Acuticoccus sp. I52.16.1: one gene and its partner. The protein of the gene in region 1 binds, or shares a complex with, the protein of each later gene. Links are inferred from orthologs where the notes say so. Each region holds a gene or a part of one and is shown on either strand. Other genes may lie near its edges. The genes, in order: rimM and rpsS.

The links.
Region 2: the proteins of rimM (region 1) and rpsS are in contact, whole or in part, in a crystal structure (PDB 3A1P), measured with the Thermus thermophilus proteins. The link is inferred for Acuticoccus sp. I52.16.1 from one-to-one orthologs. Residues at the interface, in WP_008632437.1 of Thermus thermophilus: Val4, Glu5, Ile6, Gly7, Arg8, Arg22, Gly23, Glu24, Val26, Leu84, Glu85, Glu86, Gly87, Arg88, Tyr89, Tyr90, Tyr91, Phe92, Leu94, Asp111, Ile112, Leu113, Asp114, Ala115, Gly116, Ala117, Gln118, Asp119, Val120, Ile122; in WP_011173711.1 of Thermus thermophilus: Lys28, Arg29, Leu30, Lys32, Thr48, Gln56, His57, Val58, Pro59, Val60, Tyr61, Thr63, Met66, Glu73, Phe74, Pro76, Thr77, Arg78, Arg81, His83, Gly84, Lys85, Glu86, Ala87, Lys88, Ala89, Thr90, Lys91, Lys92, Lys93.

The regions. Positions count from the first base shown.
Region 1 is NZ_CP094828.1:1,513,787-1,523,607, reverse strand. What follows is about bases 2,632-5,451. They hold rimM (ribosome maturation factor RimM), read right to left. Parts: upstream 4,441-5,451; coding sequence 3,823-4,440; downstream 2,632-3,822. Other genes in these bases: MRB58_RS06900 (GNAT family N-acetyltransferase), read right to left, coding at 4,890-5,451; rpsP (30S ribosomal protein S16), read right to left, coding at 4,459-4,833; trmD (tRNA (guanosine(37)-N1)-methyltransferase TrmD), read right to left, coding at 3,131-3,826; MRB58_RS06920 (hypothetical protein), read left to right, coding at 2,632-3,109. In the rest of the region: hisS (histidine--tRNA ligase), read right to left, coding at 1-836; MRB58_RS06925 (thioesterase family protein), read left to right, coding at 974-1,405; more of MRB58_RS06920, read left to right, coding at 1,583-2,631; more of MRB58_RS06900, read right to left, coding at 5,452-6,047; ffh (signal recognition particle protein), read right to left, coding at 6,044-7,636; MRB58_RS06890 (hypothetical protein), read left to right, coding at 8,467-8,742; MRB58_RS06885 (DUF3775 domain-containing protein), read left to right, coding at 8,739-9,191; MRB58_RS06880 (MBL fold metallo-hydrolase), read right to left, coding at 9,258-9,821. UniProt on the Escherichia coli protein: One of at least 4 proteins (Era, RbfA, RimM and RsgA/YjeQ) that assist in the late assembly stage of the 30S ribosomal subunit.
Region 2 is NZ_CP094828.1:1,148,748-1,158,633, reverse strand. Bases 6,993-9,877 are described here. They hold rpsS (30S ribosomal protein S19), read left to right. Parts: upstream 6,993-8,238; coding sequence 8,239-8,517; downstream 8,518-9,877. Other genes in these bases: rplP (50S ribosomal protein L16), read left to right, coding at 9,626-9,877; rpsC (30S ribosomal protein S3), read left to right, coding at 8,897-9,613; rplV (50S ribosomal protein L22), read left to right, coding at 8,517-8,897; rplB (50S ribosomal protein L2), read left to right, coding at 7,402-8,238; MRB58_RS05210 (50S ribosomal protein L23), read left to right, coding at 7,101-7,397. Also shown: fusA (elongation factor G), read left to right, coding at 47-2,122; tuf (elongation factor Tu), read left to right, coding at 2,539-3,729; MRB58_RS05230 (RadC family protein), read left to right, coding at 4,197-4,883; rpsJ (30S ribosomal protein S10), read left to right, coding at 5,314-5,619; rplC (50S ribosomal protein L3), read left to right, coding at 5,630-6,439; more of rplD, read left to right, coding at 6,439-6,992; more of rplP, read left to right, coding at 9,878-9,886. UniProt on the Escherichia coli protein: In the E.coli 70S ribosome in the initiation state it has been modeled to contact the 23S rRNA of the 50S subunit forming part of bridge B1a; this bridge is broken in the model with bound EF-G.

The DNA of each region.
Region 1 (9,821 bases):
CGCACCACCGACGGGTCGATGACGATGCTGTCGTATCCGGCGGCCTTGACGGTCTCGCCGATGGTGATGAGGTCCTCCGAGAGCCGCGGCTCCTGGGTGGGATCGAGCAGCGCCAGCACCGTGGCCGCCTGCCCCTCGTCGAGACCGGCGCCCTTGGTGAAGTCGCCCGACTCGTCCTCGCGGCCGGGGCCGAGGAGCTTGGCGATCTCGGGGAGGGGGAACTTGTCCGCCTTGTCGATCGCGCGCAGCACCGTGAGGCGGCGCGGGTCGGCCTCGGGCAGACCGATTTCCGTCAGCACCCCGTCGAGCACGCGGCGCGAGTTGACGCGGATGGCGTACTCGTTCGGGCCGAACCCCAGCGCCTCCATCGTGTCGGCGGCCATCATGCAGATCTCGGCGTCGGCCAGCGGGGAGGCGGCGCCGACGATGTCGGCATCGAACTGCATGAACTGGCGGAAGCGGCCCGGGCCCGGCTTCTCGTTGCGGAACACCCAGCCGGCCCGGTAGCTCTTGTACGGGCGCGGCACGTTCTGGAAGTTCTCCGCCACCATGCGGGCGAGCGGCGCCGTCAGGTCGTACCGCAGCGACAGCCACTGCTCGTCGTCGTCCTGGAACGCGAAGACGCCCTCGTTCGGCCGGTCCGCGTCGGGCAGGAACTTGCCCAATGCGTCCGCGAACTCGATCAGCGGGGTCTCCACCGGCTCGAAGCCCCAGCGCTCGTAGACCCGGCGGATCGTCTCCATCATGTCCGCCACGCGCCGGATCTCTCCGGGATGGCGATCAGCGAACCCGCGCGGGAGACGCGCCTTGGGTCGGTTCGCCTTGTCCTTCGCCATCTTCAGCCTCCATTTGAGGCCGTCCGTCTACCGCGAGTTCACCGCCGCGACAACCGAAGCCGGCGCGTCGCGAGTCGGGGCGGTCCCCATCGGGCCGATGTTCGGATAGGGTCGCCGGACAATCGACGACGGGAGACATGATGGCCGACAGGCTCGAACTTCTTCGCGGGGTGGTCCACCCCTGGCACCATGACATCTTCGGCCACATGAACGTGCGCCACTATGCGCCGTTCTTCGACGATGCGGTCTTCCATATGTGGACCCGGCTCGGCCTGGCCTATTCGGAGATCATCCCGCAGCACGGCGTCCACACCGTCACCGCGCAGGCCACGACGCAGTTCGTCAAGGAGCTGACTGCCGGCGATCTCATCGTGATCGACGGCGTGGTCTCGCGCGTCGGCTCCAAGAGCGTGACCTTCCACCTGCGCATGCTCCACGCCGACACCGGCGCGCTGCACGCCACCTACGACCAGGTGGACGTCTTCTTCGATCCGCAGACGCGGGCCTCCGCCGCGATGCCCGACGGCGTGCGCGAAAAGCTCAACGCCCACCTCGTCGAACAGGTCTGAGGGCGGCGCCCCTGCGGACCTCCCCGGGCGCCGCAGGGGCACAGAACAAAATCGGCTTTGTCTCGAGTATCTTAGCCGATGCGGCGCGCGATATCTTCACTTTACGTGAATTGCCTTTGTGTTGCCTGGGTCGGGCGCTATGAATACCTCGCCATTTCAGCGTCACGCGAGGCAGTCATGATCCTTTTTCGACAGGCGGACCTCTCCGAATTCGCGCCGTTCTCGGGCCGGCGCGACACCGCGATCGCGATCGACCGCGTCGACGGCCAGATATCGACCGCCGCGGCGGTCGCCATGACCAACGGCAGCCCCCAGGACCTCGGCTCCGGGGCGGACACGGTGCTCGGCGTCTTCCGCGGCCGGGCGCTGGACCTCACGGTCGACGGACCGCTCGCCGTCACCGGGCTGGCGGCGTCCGCAAACCTTGCCACCGGCGCCGGTCGCGACCGCGTCTCGGGGCTGGTCGACGTCACGCAGGCGAGCGCCGAGGCGGCCACCATCGTCGGCCTCGAGGTTGCGGACGGTGCGATGCTGACCACCGGCCTCGGCGACGATATGGTCCGCGGCTCGGCGATCTGGCAGCGCGCGACACCTGCCGTCGGCGAGGGCCAGACCAGCGTCACCGGCGTCTCGGCGGATTATGTGGACCTCGGTGCGGGCCGCAACCAGCTCTCCGGCCACGCACAGGCGGTGCCCAGCGGCATGGACGGGGCGAGCGTCGACGCGGTGGGCCTCTCCGTCGCCACGGTGCTCGGCGGGGCGCAGAGCGAGAATATCGTCGGCACCGCCGCCACCTGGACCGACGCCGCGGTCGAGGCGACGGCGACGGGCGTCAGCGCCAACATCAGCGCCGGGCGCGGCAGCTTGCTCGTTCTCGCCGAGGCGACCGCGGAGTCGGGCGCCAGCGCATCGGCCGTCGGCCTCGGGGCCAGCGAGATCGGCACCGACGCCGGCGCCGGCCGCGCCGTGGTCGAGGCCCACGCGGACGCGCTCGGCCCGGAGGCGCGCGCCGAGGCGATCGCCTCCAGCGCCATCGAGACTGGCGACAGCGACGACACCATCACCGGTCTCGCCTCCGCGGTGGGCGAGGCGGCGAGCGCCGTCGGCATCGTCGCCACGACGATCGTCACCAACGGCGGGCGCGACTTCGTCGACGCGTCCGGCGAGGCGAACCCGGATGCGCTCGGCGGCGCGGAGCCCAGCCATGCGTCCGGCATCGTCGACAGCACGATCGACACCGGCTCGGAGCGGGACGTGGTGCTGGCGGGGGGGATCGTGGACCCGGGCAATCCGGGCTCGACCGGCGTCGCCGTCATTCGATCCGACATCGACCTCGGCTCCGGCAACGACCTCATCGTCGCGCGTGGCACGACCGGCGGCCTGTTCGACGAGCGCACCGGCGAGGGCGGCACCTTCGAGCATGCGCTGGAAGGCGGCTCGGGCAACGACGTGTTCGATATCCAGAACGGGTCCGGCTTCATCGACGGCGGCAGCGAGGCGGGGCTCTTCGGCGGCGACACGCTGATCCTCTACGGCTCGGCCGAGGACTACGGCTACGCGTATGACGCCGAGAGCGGCATCCTCAACATCGTCAACGGCGCCGAGACGGACCTCGACGTGACCGACGTGGAGTGGTTCGAGTTCTCGGACGAGCCGCTGGCGCGCTACAGCCTGGACGACCTGACCGCGATGCTGCCGGGCTGACGGACGGCGTGGCCGGCGGGGTTACTTCGCCGGCTCGCCGGGGGTGCGGCGCTCGAACAGATCGGGCCGGCGGGCGGCGGTGAGACGCAGCCGTGCCGCGCGCCGCCAGGCGGCGATCTTGCCGTGGTCGCCGGACATGAGCACCTCGGGAATCGGCGCGTCCTCCCACTGGGCGGGGCGGGTGTACTGCGGATGCTCGAGGAGCCCGTCGGCGAAGCTCTCCTCGTCGGCCGAGGCGGCGTTGCCCATCACGCCCGGCAGGAGCCGCACGATCGCGTCGAGCACCGCCATCGCACCGATTTCCCCGCCCGACAGGATGTAGTCGCCGATGGACACTTCCGTCAGGCCGCGCCGCTCGATGACGCGCTCGTCCACCCCCTCGAAGCGGCCGCAGACGATGGTGACGCCGGGCCCCGACGCGAGCGTGCGCGCCAGACCTTGGTCGAACGGGCGGCCGCGCGGGCTCATCAGGAGGCGCGGGCCGGTGCCGCCGCAGGTGTCGATCGCGCGGGCGAGGACGTCGGCCCGCATCACCATGCCGGGGCCACCGCCGGCGGGCGTGTCGTCGACGGAGCGGTGCCGGTCGGTGGCGCTGTCGCGGATGTCGACGGGGTCGAGCGTCCACTGTGTCCCCAGCGCGCGGCCGGCCAGTGCCGTGCCGAGCGGGCCGGGAAACATCGCCGGATAGAGCGTCAGGACGGTGGCGGCGAAGGTCACGCCTTCGCCTCGCCCTTCGCCTCTCCCGCCGTCTCTTCGGGCGTGGCGTCCGCGTCGGCCCCGTCCTCTGGCGCCGGATCGTCGAGCAGGCCGGGCACGGCGGCCACGGTCACGACGCCGCCGGCGAGGTCGACGTGGGGCACGACCTCGCGGGTGAACGGGACGAGGAGGGGCTTGTCGCCCAGGATATCGAGGAGGTCGCCGGCGCCGAAGTCGAACACGCCGCGGACGGTGCCGAGGGGCGTGCCGTCCTCCAGCCGCGCCTCGAGGCCGATCAGGTCGACGTGGTAGAACTCGTCCTCGTCCGGCCGCGGCAGGCGGGCGCGGGCGACGTGGAGCGCGGTGCCGCGCAGGGTCTCCGCGGCGTTGCGGTCGTCGATCCCGTCGATGGTGGCGACGATCGCCTTGCCGATGGGTTTCACCGACGTCAGCTTCATGGAGCGGCCGTCGGCGGTGGTGAAGGGGTTGTAGCGGCGCAGGCTCAGCGGGTCCTCGGCGAAGACCGTGAGCTTGACCGCCCCGCGCACCCCGTGGGGCGCGCCGATGGTCGCCATGAGGATGCCCTCCGCCGGATCGCCGGCGGCAGGACCGTCCGCCTTTGGAACGTCGGTCATGACGACCTCCCGGCTGGCTTACGCCTCGGTGGACTCGGCGGTGGCTTCGGCCTTGTCGGCCTCGGCCTGGCGGCGCGCCTCGGCACGCTCCTGCGCCTTCTTGCCCGGCTCGGCCTTCTTCGGGTTCGACCGCTCGGGACGCTTGGCGATGCCGGCCTGGTCGAGGAAGCGCAGCACGCGGTCGGTCGGCTGGGCGCCCTGCTTCAGCCAATGCTCGATGCGTTCCTGGACGAGCGTCACGCGCTCGGGATTGTCCTTGGCGAGCATCGGGTTGTAGCTGCCGACCTTCTCGATGAAGCGGCCGTCGCGCGGGGCGCGGACGTCGGCGACGACGATGCGGTAGTAAGGACGCTTCTTGGAGCCGCCGCGGGCGAGCCGGATCTTGGTGGGCATGGTGTCTCCTGGTTCTCTCTGGTTCCTGTGCGCTCGTGGCGCGGGGTTGGATGCGCTCAAAGCGCGGGTTCGAGCTCGTGAATCCGGGGCCGGCCGGTGGCGGCCTCGGGTTGGTGTCGCCACGCCCCGAAGGTGCGGCCGGCGATCTGGGTCGTGCCGTCGGGGACGGCGCCGACCCGGCGTGCCACCGCCTGCGAGGCGGCGTTGTCCGGGTCGATGAAGCTGACGAGGTCGGCGAGGCCCTGCTCGGCGGCCACCTCGCGAACGGCGGCGACGGCCTCGGCGGCGAAGCCCTGGCCGCGCGCCTCGGGCATCAGCGTGTAGCCGATCTCGGCGCACGGCCAGTTGAGTGGGTGCCACAGGCCGACGCTGCCGACGAAGCGGCCTTCATGCTCGAGCGCATACATGCCGTAGCCGCGCAGGTGCCACATGCCGGCGCGCTGGATGAAACCGCGCGTGGCGTGGAAGAGCGAGTTCGGGCCGCCGAGGTAACGCATGGAATCGGCGTCCGAGACCAGCGCCGCGAACGGGGCGAAGTGATCCGGCCGCCACTGGACGAGGGTGAGCCGCTCGCTGCGGATGCGCAGCGGCATCACGTTGGAGTCGAGCATCACCACCGCGTCGCGATCCGCCGCGGCCGGCGACATGGCGTGGTGCCAGATGTCGGCCGCGTCGCCGTTCAGCGTCACGCGCTCCCCGCGGGTGGCGCCGACGGCGGTCGCGACGCGCTGCGAGCCGACGTTGTCCGGCGCGATGGTGCTGATGAGGGCGCCGATGCCGACCGCCTCGGCGATCGACTTCACGGCGCGCACCGCCTCCAGCGCCCGGCCTTCGCCGCGCGAGCCCGGCAGCAGGCCGTAGGCGATCTCCGGCGCCGGCCAGTCGTGCGGGAACCAGAGGCCGGCGTAGCCGTGCAGGCGGCCACGCTCGTCGGTCAGCGCGTAGCAGCCGATGCCGTAGAGCCGCCACAGGCCGCTGAAGCGGGCCATCCGGTCGAGCGTGCCGGACCGGTCGGCCGGGCCGCCGATGAAGCGGGTCGACGCCGCGTCGCCGAAGAACTCGGCGAAGCCGGAGAGGTGGTGCATCGCGAACGGCTCCAGGATCATCCGCTCGGTGCGGATGGTCTGGGGCATGACGATGCCGTCGAGGGCCGCCTCGGCTTCGGCGCGGCCGGCCGGGATGCCGGAGAGGATCCCGGCGCCGCCGCTCGTCATTTGCGTTTGCCCTTTTGCCGCTTGCCCTTGCCGTGCCCGCCGCCGAGGCCCGGAAGGCCGGGCATGCCGGGGCCGCCGAGACCGGGCAGGCCCCCCGGACCGCCGAGGCCCGGCAGACCGCCGGGCGGCATGCCGCCGCCCATCCCGCCGGGCATACCGCCTTGGGGCATCTGCTTGGCGAGCTTCTCGAGGTCGGCCGGGTTCATGCCTTCCAGGCCCTTCGGCATGTCGGGAACGCCGCCGCCGCCCATGCCGAGCATCTGCCCGAGGCCGCCCATCATGCCGCCCTTCTTCTTGCCCATCATCTTCATCATGTCCGCCATCTGGCGGTGCATCTTCAGGAGCTTGTTGACCTCGGCGACCTCGGTGCCCGAGCCCGCGGCGATGCGCTTCTTGCGGCTCGCCTTCAGGATGTCGGGCTTCTTGCGCTCGATCTTGGTCATCGAGTTGATGATGGCGACCTGCTTCTTGATGATCCCGTCGTCGAGTCCGGCGGCGGCCATCTCCTTCTTCATCTTGCCGATGCCGGGCATCATGCCCATCAGCCCGCCGAGCCCGCCCATCTTCTCCATCTGACCGAGCTGGTCCTTCAGGTCGTTGAGGTCGAACCCGCCCTTGGCCATCTTCTGGGCCATGGCGGCGGCTTTTTCGGCGTCGACGTGCTCGGCCGCCTTCTCCACCAGGGAGACGATGTCGCCCATGCCGAGGATGCGGTCGGCGATGCGGCGCGGGTGGAACTCGTCCAGCGCGTCGGCCTTCTCGCCGACGCCGATGAGCTTGATCGGCTTGCCGGTGGTGGCGCGCATGGAGAGCGCCGCACCGCCGCGCCCGTCACCGTCGACGCGGGTCAGGACGATGCCGGTGACGTTCATCCGCTCGTCGAACGCCTTGGCGGTGGCGACGGCGTCCTGGCCGGTCAGGCTGTCGGCCACCAGCAGGATCTCGTGCGGGTTGGTGGCACGCTTGATGTCCGCGATCTCGGTCATCAAGGCTTCGTCGATCGACAGGCGGCCGGCGGTGTCGAGAATGACGACGTCGTAACCGCCGAGGCGGCCCGCGGTCATCGCCCGCTCGGCGATCTGGCGCGGGTTCTGGCCCGGCACGATCTTCAGGGTCTCGATGCCGTTCTCTTCGCCGAGGACGCGAAGCTGTTCCTGCGCGGCCGGGCGCTGGGTGTCGAGCGAGGCCATCAGCACGCGCTTCTTCTCGCGCTTCTGCAACCGCAGGCCGATCTTGGCCGACGTCGTCGTCTTGCCCGAGCCCTGCAGGCCGACCATCATGATCGGCACCGGGGCCGCGGCGGCGAGCGAGATCGGCTCGGCGGTCTCGCCCAGCATCTTCACCAGCTCGTCGTGGACGATCTTGACGACCATCTGGCCCGGCGTGACCGACTTCACGACCGTGGCGCCGACGGCCTCCTTGCGCACCTCCTCGACGAACTGCCGCACCACCGGGAGGGCGACGTCCGCCTCCAGCAGAGCGCGGCGGATCTCGCGCATCGCGGCGTCGACGTCGGCCTCGGACAGGGCGCCGCGGCCGGTCAGCTTGTCGAAGATGCCGGAGAGGCGATCCGAAAGGCTCTCGAACATGGGCAACCCCCGAGGTGGCGACGCCATGACGGCGACGGGCGACCGGCGAGCCGCAGGCGGCCAGCCAGACAGATGAGCAACGCAAAACGCGCCCGAGGGCGCAACGCGCTGTCGGGCGGTGGTGCGGCGAGGGCCGCGTCGCTGGGAGTTACGTGCTGGGAGGGCTCACGTCAAGTCGCGCGGGGCGCCGGGCGCTGCCGCGGGTGCCTTGCGTGCATTGTGGCCGGCGGGCAACACCGCGGACCATTCGTCTCGCAACGGTCGGATTCGGCTGCTGCGAGGGCCGTGGACGCTCCCGCGAGGGTCGTGCGGGAAGGGGCGCCGCCTTCGTGCACGATGCTCGGGTGGGTTCGCCGGAACCGTCTCTTCACGGCTGGGGACGGGGAACGGCGGCGGTGCCGGCATGCCCGGACCCCAGGGGGCGAAGGGTGGTGGATCGGCCGCGGCGGCCGGTCCGCTTAGAGGCGGCCGTGGAGGTCGAGCTCGCCCAGGGTCGCAGATTCCGCCACGATCGGCATCGGTCGGTCGTGAGAGAAAGGCCCACCGAAGGCCCAAGGCGAACGCGCCGGCTGGTTCGAGCTCGTCTCGGCCGGTTGGGTTTGCGCGGGGGTGGTCGTCTCGGTGGTGGGCGCGGTCACGCTGGCCATCGTCCTGAACTCCTTACTGACTGAAGCGGCCTGTGGAAGGTGAGTTCCATTAGGCCTTCGCAATCTGAACGCCAACCGAACAGCTTCTTTCCAATTGCAGAGGTGCCATGCATTCCAATTCTGATACGCGAAACCTTTGTCCCGTCCCCGCCATTGTTCGCTTTGAAGCGATTGGAGAGATCAATGGAAAAGCCGAACACCAACGGTCCGGACCGCACTCGGGACGCCGAGCGGATCGGCGAGACCGACATCGCCGGCGACGTGATGGGCAACAACCGGCTGCAGGGCGATGATCAGCTCAACGTCCACAACCAGCGCCAGGCCGTGCCGGACGCGAAACTCACCGCGGACGCCGACCCGGTCGAAAGCGCGCGCCTCCAGGACAAGGACGCGCGCGCCGAGGCCGAGCTGAACAAAGGCGGCGGCGTCCACCCGCATGCCGGCGAGGACAGATCATGAGCCTCCGGGAGCGCAGCGGCGCACGCGAACTCAACATCGACGACGACCTCGTGCGTCTGATCGTCGCCAAGTCCCGCGCGGCCCTCTTCGAGGTGCCGGACTCGGAGGCGGACGACGTGGAGATGGAGATCGAGATCGACTCGGCGACCTCGCTGTCGCGCGGAGACGAGAACTCCCTGTCCGACGAACGCATGCCGGACGAGACGCGGGAGGAGGCGTCCGCGATGATCGACTCGCTCAACGTCGACGAGCAGGCCGAACTGCTGGCGCTCACCTACATCGGCCGCGGCGACTACGAGCCGGCCGAGTTGGAGACCGCCGTGCGTGAGGCGAAGGCCGCGGCATCCGGCCCCGCCAGCGCGACCCTCTTCGAGATCGAGGTGTTTCCCACCCATCTGGAGAGCGGGCTCGACTCCTACCTCGCCTGGGTCGACCGTCAGGCGGCCTGACCCGCCTGCGATCGTCCGCCGCGCCGTCGGCGCGGCGGACCGTTCCGCCTCTCGGGCGGCGCCGGCTCATAGCCCGTTCAGCGGCACCTTGAGGTAGCGCTTGCCGTTCTGCTCCTCCTGCGGGAGCTGGCCGGCCTTCATGTTCACTTGCAGCGAGGGGAGGATGAGGCGCGGCATCGCAAGCGTCGCGTCACGTTCGGTGCGGAACCGGACAAACTCCGCCTTCGTGCGCCCACCGCCGACGTGGATGTTGTGCGCCCTTTCGTCGGCCACCGTCGTCTCCCAGCGGATCTCGCGTCCGCCGGGGCCGTAATCGTGGCACATGAAGAGTCGCGTCGCGCCCGGCAGCGCCAGCACCTTTTGGATGGAATCGTAGAGCTTTTCCGCATCGCCGCCCGGGAAGTCGGCCCGCGCCGAGCCGCCGTCTGGCATGAACAGCGTATCGCCCACGAACGCCGCATCGCCCATGACGTGCGTCATGCAGGCCGGGGTGTGGCCGGGAGTGTGCAGCGCCGTGCCCTTCATCGTGCCGACGGTGTAGGTGTCGCCATCGTCGAACAGGCGGTCGAACTGGGAGCCGTCGCGCTGGAACTCCGTCCCCTCGTTGAAGATCTTGCCGAACGTCTCCTG
Region 2 (9,886 bases), 370 kb from region 1 along the record:
GCGGACTTCGACCCACATGCCGAACTGACAGAGTCCTGAGACGATCATGCCCCGTACGCACAAAATCGAAGACTACCGCAACTTCGGCATCATGGCCCACATCGATGCCGGCAAGACCACGACCACCGAGCGCGTCCTGTTCTACACCGGCCGATCCCACAAGATCGGCGAGGTGCATGACGGTGCGGCGACGATGGACTGGATGGAGCAGGAGCAGGAGCGCGGCATTACGATCACGTCCGCCGCGACGACCTGCTTCTGGCAGGACAAGCGCCTGAACATCATCGACACTCCGGGCCACGTGGACTTCACCATCGAGGTGGAGCGCAGCCTGCGCGTGCTCGACGGTGCGATCGCCCTGCTCGACGCCAACGCCGGCGTGGAGCCACAGACAGAGACCGTGTGGCGCCAGGCGGACAAGTACCGCGTCCCGCGCATGATCTTCGTCAACAAGATGGACAAGACCGGCGCCGACTTCTACCGCTGCGTCGAGATGATCAAGGAGCGCCTCGGCGCCAACCCGATCGTCATGCAGCTGCCGATCGGTGCCGAGAACGAGTTCGAGGGCGTGGTCGACCTCATCCGCATGGAAGCGATCATCTGGGACGGTGAGTCGCTCGGCGCGAAGTTCGACTATCACCCGATTCCGGCCGACCTCGCGGACCGTGCCGCCGAGTATCGCGAGGCGCTGGTCGAGGCTGCCGTCGAACTCGACGAGACCGCGATGGAGGCCTACCTCGAGGGCAACGAGCCCGACCAGGACACGCTGAAGGCGCTGATCCGCAAGGGCACGATCGACAACGCGTTCACGCCGATCTTCACCGGCTCCGCCTTCAAGAACAAGGGCGTGCAGCCGCTGCTGGACGCCGTCGTCGACTACCTGCCGTCCCCGGTGGACGTCGATTCGATCCGCGGCATCGACGTCAAGACCGAGGAAGAGATCGTCCGCCGCTCGTCCGACACGGCGCCGCTCGCGATGCTGGCCTTCAAGGTGATGAACGACCCGTTCGTCGGGACGCTGACCTTCTGCCGTATCTACTCGGGCAAGCTCGAGCAGGGCGACGGCGTGCAGAACACCGTGAAGGAGAAGAAGGAGCGCGTCGGCCGTATGCTGCAGATGCACTCCAATTCCCGTGAGGAAATCAAAGAGGCGTACGCGGGCGACATCGTCGCGCTCGCCGGCCTCAAGGAGACCACCACGGGCGACACGCTGTGCGACCCGAACTCGCCGGTCATCCTGGAGCGCATGGAGTTCCCGGATCCGGTGATCGACATCGCCATCGAGCCGAAGACGAAGTCCGACCAGGAGAAGATGGGCCTCGCGCTCAACCGTCTCGCCGCCGAGGATCCGTCCTTCCGCGTCAAGACGGACCACGAGTCGGGTCAGACGATCATCTCCGGCATGGGTGAGCTTCACCTCGACATTCTGGTCGACCGCATGAAGCGCGAGTTCAAGGTCGAGGCGAACATCGGTCAGCCGCAGGTCGCCTACCGCGAGACCATCTCGCAGAAGGCCGAGATCGACTACACGCATAAGAAGCAGACCGGCGGTACCGGCCAGTTCGCCCGCGTGAAGATCGTCATCGAGCCGAACGAGCCGGGTGCGGGCTACGAGTTCGTGTCCGAGATCGTCGGCGGTTCGGTGCCGAAAGAATATGTCCCGGGCGTCGAGAAGGGCATCAACTCGGTGATGACCTCGGGGCCGATCGCCGGCTTCCCGATGGTCGACATCAAGGCCCGCCTGATCGACGGTGCGTTCCACGACGTCGACTCCTCGGTCCTGGCGTTCGAGATCGCCTCGCGCGCGGCCTTCCGTGAGGGCTGCCAGAAGGCCAAGCCGAAGCTGCTCGAGCCGATCATGAAGGTCGAGGTCGTCGGTCCGGACGAGTTCGCCGGCACGGTGATGGGCGACATCAATTCCCGCCGTGGCCAGATCCAGGGCACCGAGACCCGCGGCATCGCGACGGTGGTCAACGCCTTCGTGCCGCTGGCGAACATGTTCGGCTACGTGTCGAACCTGCGCTCGATGACGCAGGGCCGCGCGCAGTACACCATGCAGTTCTCGCACTACGAGCAGGTGCCGCAGAACGTCGCCGACGAGGTCCAGGCCAAGTACGCCTGAGGCTGAACGAACCGGCCTCGCCGATCGGTGGGGCCGTCGCCGGGGTCTGGAGGGTCCTCTGGGCGCTCCGGCACCGGGATGACCTCGCGGGAGGCGACGCATCGCCCGCCGCGTGGCCGTCCTCGGCGCGTCCGACTTGATCGCGGTGCCTGCCGCCACGATCTAACAGGGCGTCGAGATGCGCTCCATCGACGCGACGATGGGGCGAGACGACCAGCTGCGACGGGCTCGCCAGAGCAGCATTTTGCAGGAACGCGAGATTTCGGCCGATTTAGACCCAACAAAGTCGAATTCGCGTGTTCCTGCGCGCGAAGTTCGGTGATAGACAGCGGCCTCACCCATGGTGGCCCCCGTCGTCACCGTGAGTAATGACATAGCGTCAGCCCAAAGCTTAAGAGGAATGTGGAGAATCGCCAATGGCGAAGGAGAAGTTCGAGCGTTCTAAGCCGCACCTGAACATCGGCACCATCGGTCACGTCGACCATGGCAAGACGTCGCTAACCGCGGCGATCACGAAGGTGTTGGCAGAAACGGGCGGCGCAACGTTCAAGGCTTACGATCAGATCGACGCGGCGCCCGAAGAGAAGGCCCGCGGCATCACGATCTCGACCGCGCACGTCGAGTACCAGACCGAGAACCGCCACTACGCGCACGTCGACTGCCCCGGGCACGCCGACTACGTGAAGAACATGATCACCGGTGCCGCCCAGATGGACGGTGCGATCCTGGTCGTGTCGGCGGCCGACGGCCCGATGCCGCAGACCCGTGAGCACATCCTGCTCGCGCGTCAGGTCGGCGTGCCGGCCATCGTGGTCTTCCTGAACAAGGTCGACCAGGTCGACGACGAGGAGCTCCTGGAGCTCGTCGAGCTCGAGGTTCGCGAGCTGCTGTCGTCCTACGAGTTCCCCGGCGACGATATCCCCATCGTCAAGGGTTCGGCGCTCGCCGCCCTCGAGGACTCGGACGCCAAGATCGGTCACGACGCGATCCTGGAGCTGATGCGCGAAGTCGACGCCTACATCCCGGAGCCGGATCGTCCGGTCGACGGTGCCTTCCTGATGCCGATCGAGGACGTGTTCTCGATCTCGGGTCGCGGCACCGTGGTGACGGGTCGTGTCGAGCGTGGCATCGTGAAGGTGGGCGAGACCGTCGAGATCGTCGGTATTCGCGACACCACCAGCACCACGGTGACCGGTGTCGAGATGTTCCGCAAGCTGCTCGATCAGGGCCAGGCGGGCGACAACATCGGCGCGCTGCTGCGTGGTGTCGGCCGTGAGGACGTCGAGCGCGGCCAGGTGCTGTGCAAGCCGGGCTCGGTCAAGCCGCACAAGAAGTTCAAGGCGTCGGCCTACATCCTGACCAAGGAAGAGGGCGGCCGTCACACCCCGTTCTTCACGAACTACCGTCCGCAGTTCTACTTCCGGACGACGGACGTGACGGGCGTGGTGACCCTCAACGAGGGCACCGAGATGGTGATGCCGGGCGACAACGTCGAGATTAACGTCGAGCTGATCGTGCCGATCGCGATGGAGGAGCAGCTTCGCTTCGCTATCCGCGAAGGTGGCCGCACCGTCGGCGCCGGCGTCGTGGCGACGATCGTCGAGTAAATCTGGTCCTACCGGACCGATTTGGGAAAGCGCGGCCTTCGGGCCGCGCTTTTTTTTTGTGTTGGCGCAACCGCTTGGCGGCTCGTGGCGCAAGTGACGTCCGGGTCGCGCCGGCGAGCACGGTCGCTGCGTAGCCCATGCGCGAAAAGGCGATAACAGATATGGCGCGGGCGCAGACGCACGCCGGGAGTTTTGCCTTGCGACCACGCGGGCTTTGAGGCGCAATGATGGCCGGTACAACTTAAAGGTATGGTCGCACCGTGGCGAAGGGGGAGGAATCGACGCCGCAAGCCGGCCCCGCGACCCCGCTGCGCCAAGGGCGGGCCACCAAGGGGCGCGCCGCCTGCCAGGACTGTAAGGCCGGGCGCTCACGCAAGGCGCAGCCGCCGCCGGCGGGGGGCGGGGGAAAGGGGTGCCGGCGGCGTCCCTGCGGGCCCTGCGGGTCCGGGACGCCGGCCGCGGCCTGTTTGCCGCAGGATGGGCCGGCGTGCGCGAGCGCGGCGCGGCACCTCGCGATCCAGCCGGCCGAGATCTGGGACACGGAGCTTTCCGACCAGCGTCTTCTGGAGCTTCTCCTCCTCGACACTCTCCCGCCGGGGGAGGGGGAGCCCCTGGTCTGCCGGCTGCTGGCCGAGTACGGCGACATCCAGGGCCTGCTGAGCGCGGCACCGGACCGGCTGCGCCAGCATGGCGCGCTGCGGCCCGAGGTCGTCCACCAGCTGAAGCTGGCGCAGGCGATCGGTCTGCGGCTCGGACGCATCCGCATGCAGCAGTGCCTCACCCTTGGACGATTCGACGCGGTTGTGGAGTATCTGCGCATGCGCCTGGCACGCTCACCCATCGAGCATCTCTGGGCGTTGTTCCTCAATGCCAGGTGCGGCCTGATCGCCGAGGAGGAGCACGCCCGCGGCACCATCAATCACACCCCGGCCTATCCCCGCGAGATCGTCAAGCGCGCGCTGGAGCACGGGGCGGCCGGGGTCGTTCTGGTGCACAACCACCCCTCCGGCGACGCCAAGCCATCGGCCCGCGACATCAACTTGACCTCCAAGGTGCGGGCGGCACTGGCCACGGTGGACATCCGCCTGCACGACCACATCATCATCACCGAGGGCGATGCGACGAGCCTCGCCGCGCTGGGTCACCTCGGCTGAGCGAGCGCGCCCGCCGTCAGCCCGGCCGAGGGCCGGCGGGGGCCGGGACTCGGGACTTGAGACTGCGCGCCTGGGCGCCCTATATTGGCATCGAAGGTGTTGTACGGACCATCCGGCGGGCGCCGCCGGTGGGTCGTTTCGGGGCGCCTCGGCCCGCGTCAGGCGCGCGGCCGTTATGATTCCTTCATTTTTCCCCGAAAGGGGCTAGCGTTCCGGCTCGTCTTCGATTAGGTAAGCCGTCGCTCCGGACGACGGAGCGCTAGCCAAACGAGTTTGACGAACGGCGTGTCGGTCAGCCTTGAGGAGGGCCGGACAGGCCGCTTTGTCCGTTGCGGTCCTGAAGGCCGCGGATCGTTTGTCCAGTTGCCGTTGAGTTCGTGCGGTTCTTGAGACCGCGTTGTCCGTTCAGGCGGGTGCAAGTTAGAGACCGATGAACCAAAATATTCGCATACGCCTGAAGGCGTTCGATCACCGCGTGCTCGATACGAGCACGCGAGAGATCGTACAGACGGCGCGACGTACGGGCGCGCAGGTCCGCGGCCCGGTGCCGCTGCCCACGCGCATCGAGCGCTACACCGTGAACCGTTCGCCGCACATCGATAAGAAGAGCCGCGAGCAGTTCGAGATCCGCACCCATAAGCGGCTTCTCGATATCGTCGACCCGACCCCGCAGACCGTGGACGCGCTGATGAAGCTCGACCTCGCGGCCGGCGTGGACGTCGAGATCAAGCTTTAAGAGTTCCGTCATGACCCAAGTCCAGCAGCGTTCCTCCATTGTCGCTCGGAAACTCGGCATGACGCGCGTCTATAACGACGCGGGCGAGCACGTGCCTGTCACGGTGCTTTCGCTCGACGGCTGCCAGGTCGTCGCCCATCGCACGAAGGACCGGGACGGTTACACCGCCCTCCAGCTCGGGTCGGGCAAGGCTAAGGCCAAGAATACGACGCGAGCCATGCGCGGACATTTCGCCAAGGCCAACGTCGAGCCGAAAAAGACGCTCGTCGAGTGCCGTGTTGCCGAAGACGCCTTCATCGACGTCGGCGCCGAGCTGACCGCCGACCACTTCGTCCCCGGCCAGTACGTGGACGTCACCGGCACCTCCATCGGCAAGGGCTTCGCCGGTGCCATGAAACGCCACAACTTCGGTGGTCTGCGCGCCTCGCACGGCGTGTCGATCTCCCACCGTTCGCATGGCTCGACTGGCCAGTGCCAGGACCCCGGCAAGGTGTTCAAGGGCAAGAAGATGGCCGGCCACATGGGCGGCGTTCGCGTCACGACGCAGAACCTCACCATCGTCCGGGCCGACGTCGAGCGGGGCCTCCTTCTGGTCGCCGGTGCCGTGCCGGGTGCCAAGAATTCCTGGATCATCGTCCGCGACGCCGTGAAGCGCGAGCTGCACGCCGACGCGCCGACCCCCGGTGCGTTCCGCATCCCCGAGGGTGACGGCGCTCCTGTCGCCGACGAGACCCTCAACGCCGCGCCCGTCGACGAGACGGCGCCGGTCGCCAACGACGCTCCGGTCGAGGGTGACGACACGACGAAGGGTGACGCGTGATGGACATCGAAGTCAAAACGCTCGCCGGTGCCTCCGCCGGGACCGTCAGCCTCTCCGACGAGACCTTCGGCCTCGAGCCCCGCGCGGACATTCTGCACCGCGTCGTGCGCTGGCAGCTGGCGCAGCGCCAGCAGGGCACCCACAAGACGATGACGCGGGGCGAGATCAACTCGACCGGCAAGAAGATGTATCGTCAGAAGGGCACCGGCCGCGCCCGTCACTCCGACAAGAAGGCGCCGCAGTTCCGCGGCGGCTCCAAGGCACACGGCCCGAAGCCGCGCAGCCACGCGATCGAGCTGCAGAAGAAGGTCCGCCTGCTGGGCCTGAAGCATGCGCTGTCCGCGAAGGCGAAGGCCAACGGGCTGATCGTCATCGAGGACGCCAAGATCGAGGCCATCAAGACCAAGGCGCTGCGCGAGCAGTTCGCCGGTCTGGGCGTGGGCAACGCGCTGATCATCGACAACGTGGTCGACGCGGGCTTCGCCAAGGCGGCGCGCAACATCCCGATGGTGGACGTGCTGCCGGTCGCCGGCCTCAACGTGTACGACATCATGCGTCGCGACACGCTGGTCCTGACCCGCGCCGCGCTCGACGGGATCGAGGCGCGCTTCGCCGGCAAGACCGCCGCCGTGGCCGAGACTCCGGCTGAGGGGGCGAACTGATGGCCATCGCACTGAAGAACTACGACGTCATCGTCTCCCCGGTGATCACCGAGAAGTCGACCGAGGCGTCGGAGCACAACCAGGTCGTCTTCCGCGTGGCCAAGACCGCGTCGAAGCCGGAGATCAAGGAGGCCGTCGAGGCGCTCTTCTCCGTGAAGGTGACCGCAGTCAACACGCTGGTCCGCAAGGGCAAGCTGAAGCGCTTCCGCGGCATCAAGGGCCGTCAGTCGGACGTCAAGCACGCCGTCGTGACGCTCGCCGAGGGTCAGCACATCGACGTGACGACGGGGCTCTGAACCAATGGCACTGAAGACATTCAATCCGACGTCGCCGGGCCAGCGTCAGCTCGTCATCGTCAAGCGGGACGGGCTCTACAAGGGCAAGCCGGTCAAGACCCTGACCGAGGGCCTGACGAAGTCCGGTGGCCGCAACAACAACGGCCGCAAGACCGCCCGTCACCGTGGTGGCGGACACAAGCGCACCTACCGCATGGTCGACTTCAAGCGCCGCTCGAAGTGGAACATGCCGGCGACCGTCGAGCGGCTCGAGTACGATCCGAACCGCACCGCGTTCATCGCGCTGATCAAGTACATGGACGGCGACCTCTCCTACATCCTGGCGCCGCAGCGCCTGGCGGAGGGGGACCAGGTGATCGCGGGCGACAAGGTCGACGTGAAGCCCGGCAACGCGATGCCGCTGTCGGCCATGCCCGTCGGCACCATCATCCACAATGTGGAGATGAAGCCGATGAAGGGTGGGCAGATCGCGCGCTCGGCCGGCACCTACGCGCAGCTCGTCGGCCGTGACGGCCCGTGGGCGATCCTTCGCCTGCAGTCGGGTGAACAGCGCCTCGTCTCGGGGGCGTGCATCGCCTCGGTGGGCGCGGTGTCGAACCCGGACCACGGCAACATCAACCTGTCGAAGGCGGGCCGCTCGCGCTGGCTCGGCATCCGGCCGCAGACCCGCGGTGTCGCGATGAACCCGTTCGACCATCCGCACGGCGGTGGTGAAGGTCGCACCTCTGGTGGCCGTCACCCGGTGACCCCTTGGGGCCAGCCGACGAAGGGCAAGCGCACCCGTTCCAACAAGTCGACGGACAAGTACATCGTCCGCTCGCGCCACGCACGGAAGAAGTAAATGACTCGCTCGGTTTGGAAAGGTCCGTTCGTCGACGGATACCTTCTGAAGAAGGCGGAGAAGGTCCGCGAGGGCGGTCGTAACGAGGTCATTAAGATCTGGTCGCGGCGCTCGACCATTCTCCCTCACTTCGTGGGGCTGACGTTCGGCGTTTATAATGGTCAGAAGCACGTGCCGGTGACCGTGTCGGAAGACATGGTCGGTCACAAGTTCGGCGAGTTCTCGCCGACCCGGACCTACTACGGCCACGGCGCGGACAAGAAGGCGAGGCGCAAATAATGGGTAAGGCCAAGGCTCCCCGCGCGCTCGCCGACAACGAGGCCCGTGCGGTCAACAAGATGATCCGCATCTCGCCGCAGAAGCTGAACCTGGTCGCGGCGCTGATCCGCGGCAAGAAGGTGTCCACGGCGCTCGCCGAACTCGAGTTTTCGCGCAAGCGCATCTCGGGCGAGGTGAAGAAGACCCTCGAGTCCGCCATCGCGAACGCCGAGAACAACCACGACCTTGACGTCGACTCGCTCGTCGTCAAGGAGGCCTTCGTCGGCAAGGCGCTCGTCATGAAGCGCTTCTCGCCGCGTGGCCGCGGTCGTGTGGGTTCGATCCAGAAGCCGTTTTCGCACCTCACGATCGTGGTGCGTGAAGTCGAGGAGGCCGCCTGATGGGTCACAAAGTTTCCCCCGTCGGGCTGCGGCTCGGCATCAATCGCACCTGGGACTCGCGGTGGTACGCCGAGGGCGGCGAGTACGGTAAGCTGCTGCACGAGGATCTCGCGATCCGTGCGATGCTGATGAAGCACCTCAAGCAGGCCGCCGTCTCGAAGATCGTCATCGAGCGCCCGCACAAGAAGTGCCGCGTCACGATCCATTCGGCTCGTCCGGGGGTTGTGATCGGCAAGAAGGGTGCCGATATCGACAAGCTGCGCAAGCGCGTGGCGGCGATGACGGACTCCGAGGTCCACATCAACATCGTCGAGGTCCGCAAGCCGGAGATCGACGCGACGCTGGTGGCCGCCTCGATCGCGCAGCAGCTGGAGCGCCGCATCGCGTTCCGCCGCGCCATGAAGCGCGCCGTTCAGACGGCGATGCGCATGGGCGCCGGTGGCATCCGCATCAACTGCGGCGGTCGTCTGGGCGGCGCGGAGATCGCGCGCACCGAGTGGTACCGCGAGGGCCGTGTGCCGCTGCACACCCTGCGCGCCGACATCGACTACGGCACGGCCGAGGCGAAGACGGCGTACGGGATCTGCGGCGTCAAGGTTTGGATCTTCAAGGGCGAGATCCTGGAGCATGACCCGATGGCGTCGGAGCGTCGCGCCACCGAGGCCTCGAACCAGGGCTCGTCGGGCCGCCGTTCCGGCGGTCGCGACCGCGACTAAGAGGGCCGATCAATGTTGCAGCCGAAGCGGACCAAGTTCCGCAAACAGCACAAGGGCCGCATCCACGGCGAGGCGAAGGGCGGGTACGACCTGAACTTCGGCTCCTTCGGCCTGAAGGCGCTCGAGCCGGAGCGGGTCACCGCGCGGCAGATCGAGGCCGCCCGTCGTGCCATGACGCGTCACATGAAGCGTCAGGGCCGCGTCTGGATCCGTCTGTTCCCGGACGTACCGGTGTCGAAGAAGCCGACCGAAGTGCGTATGGGTAAGGGCAAG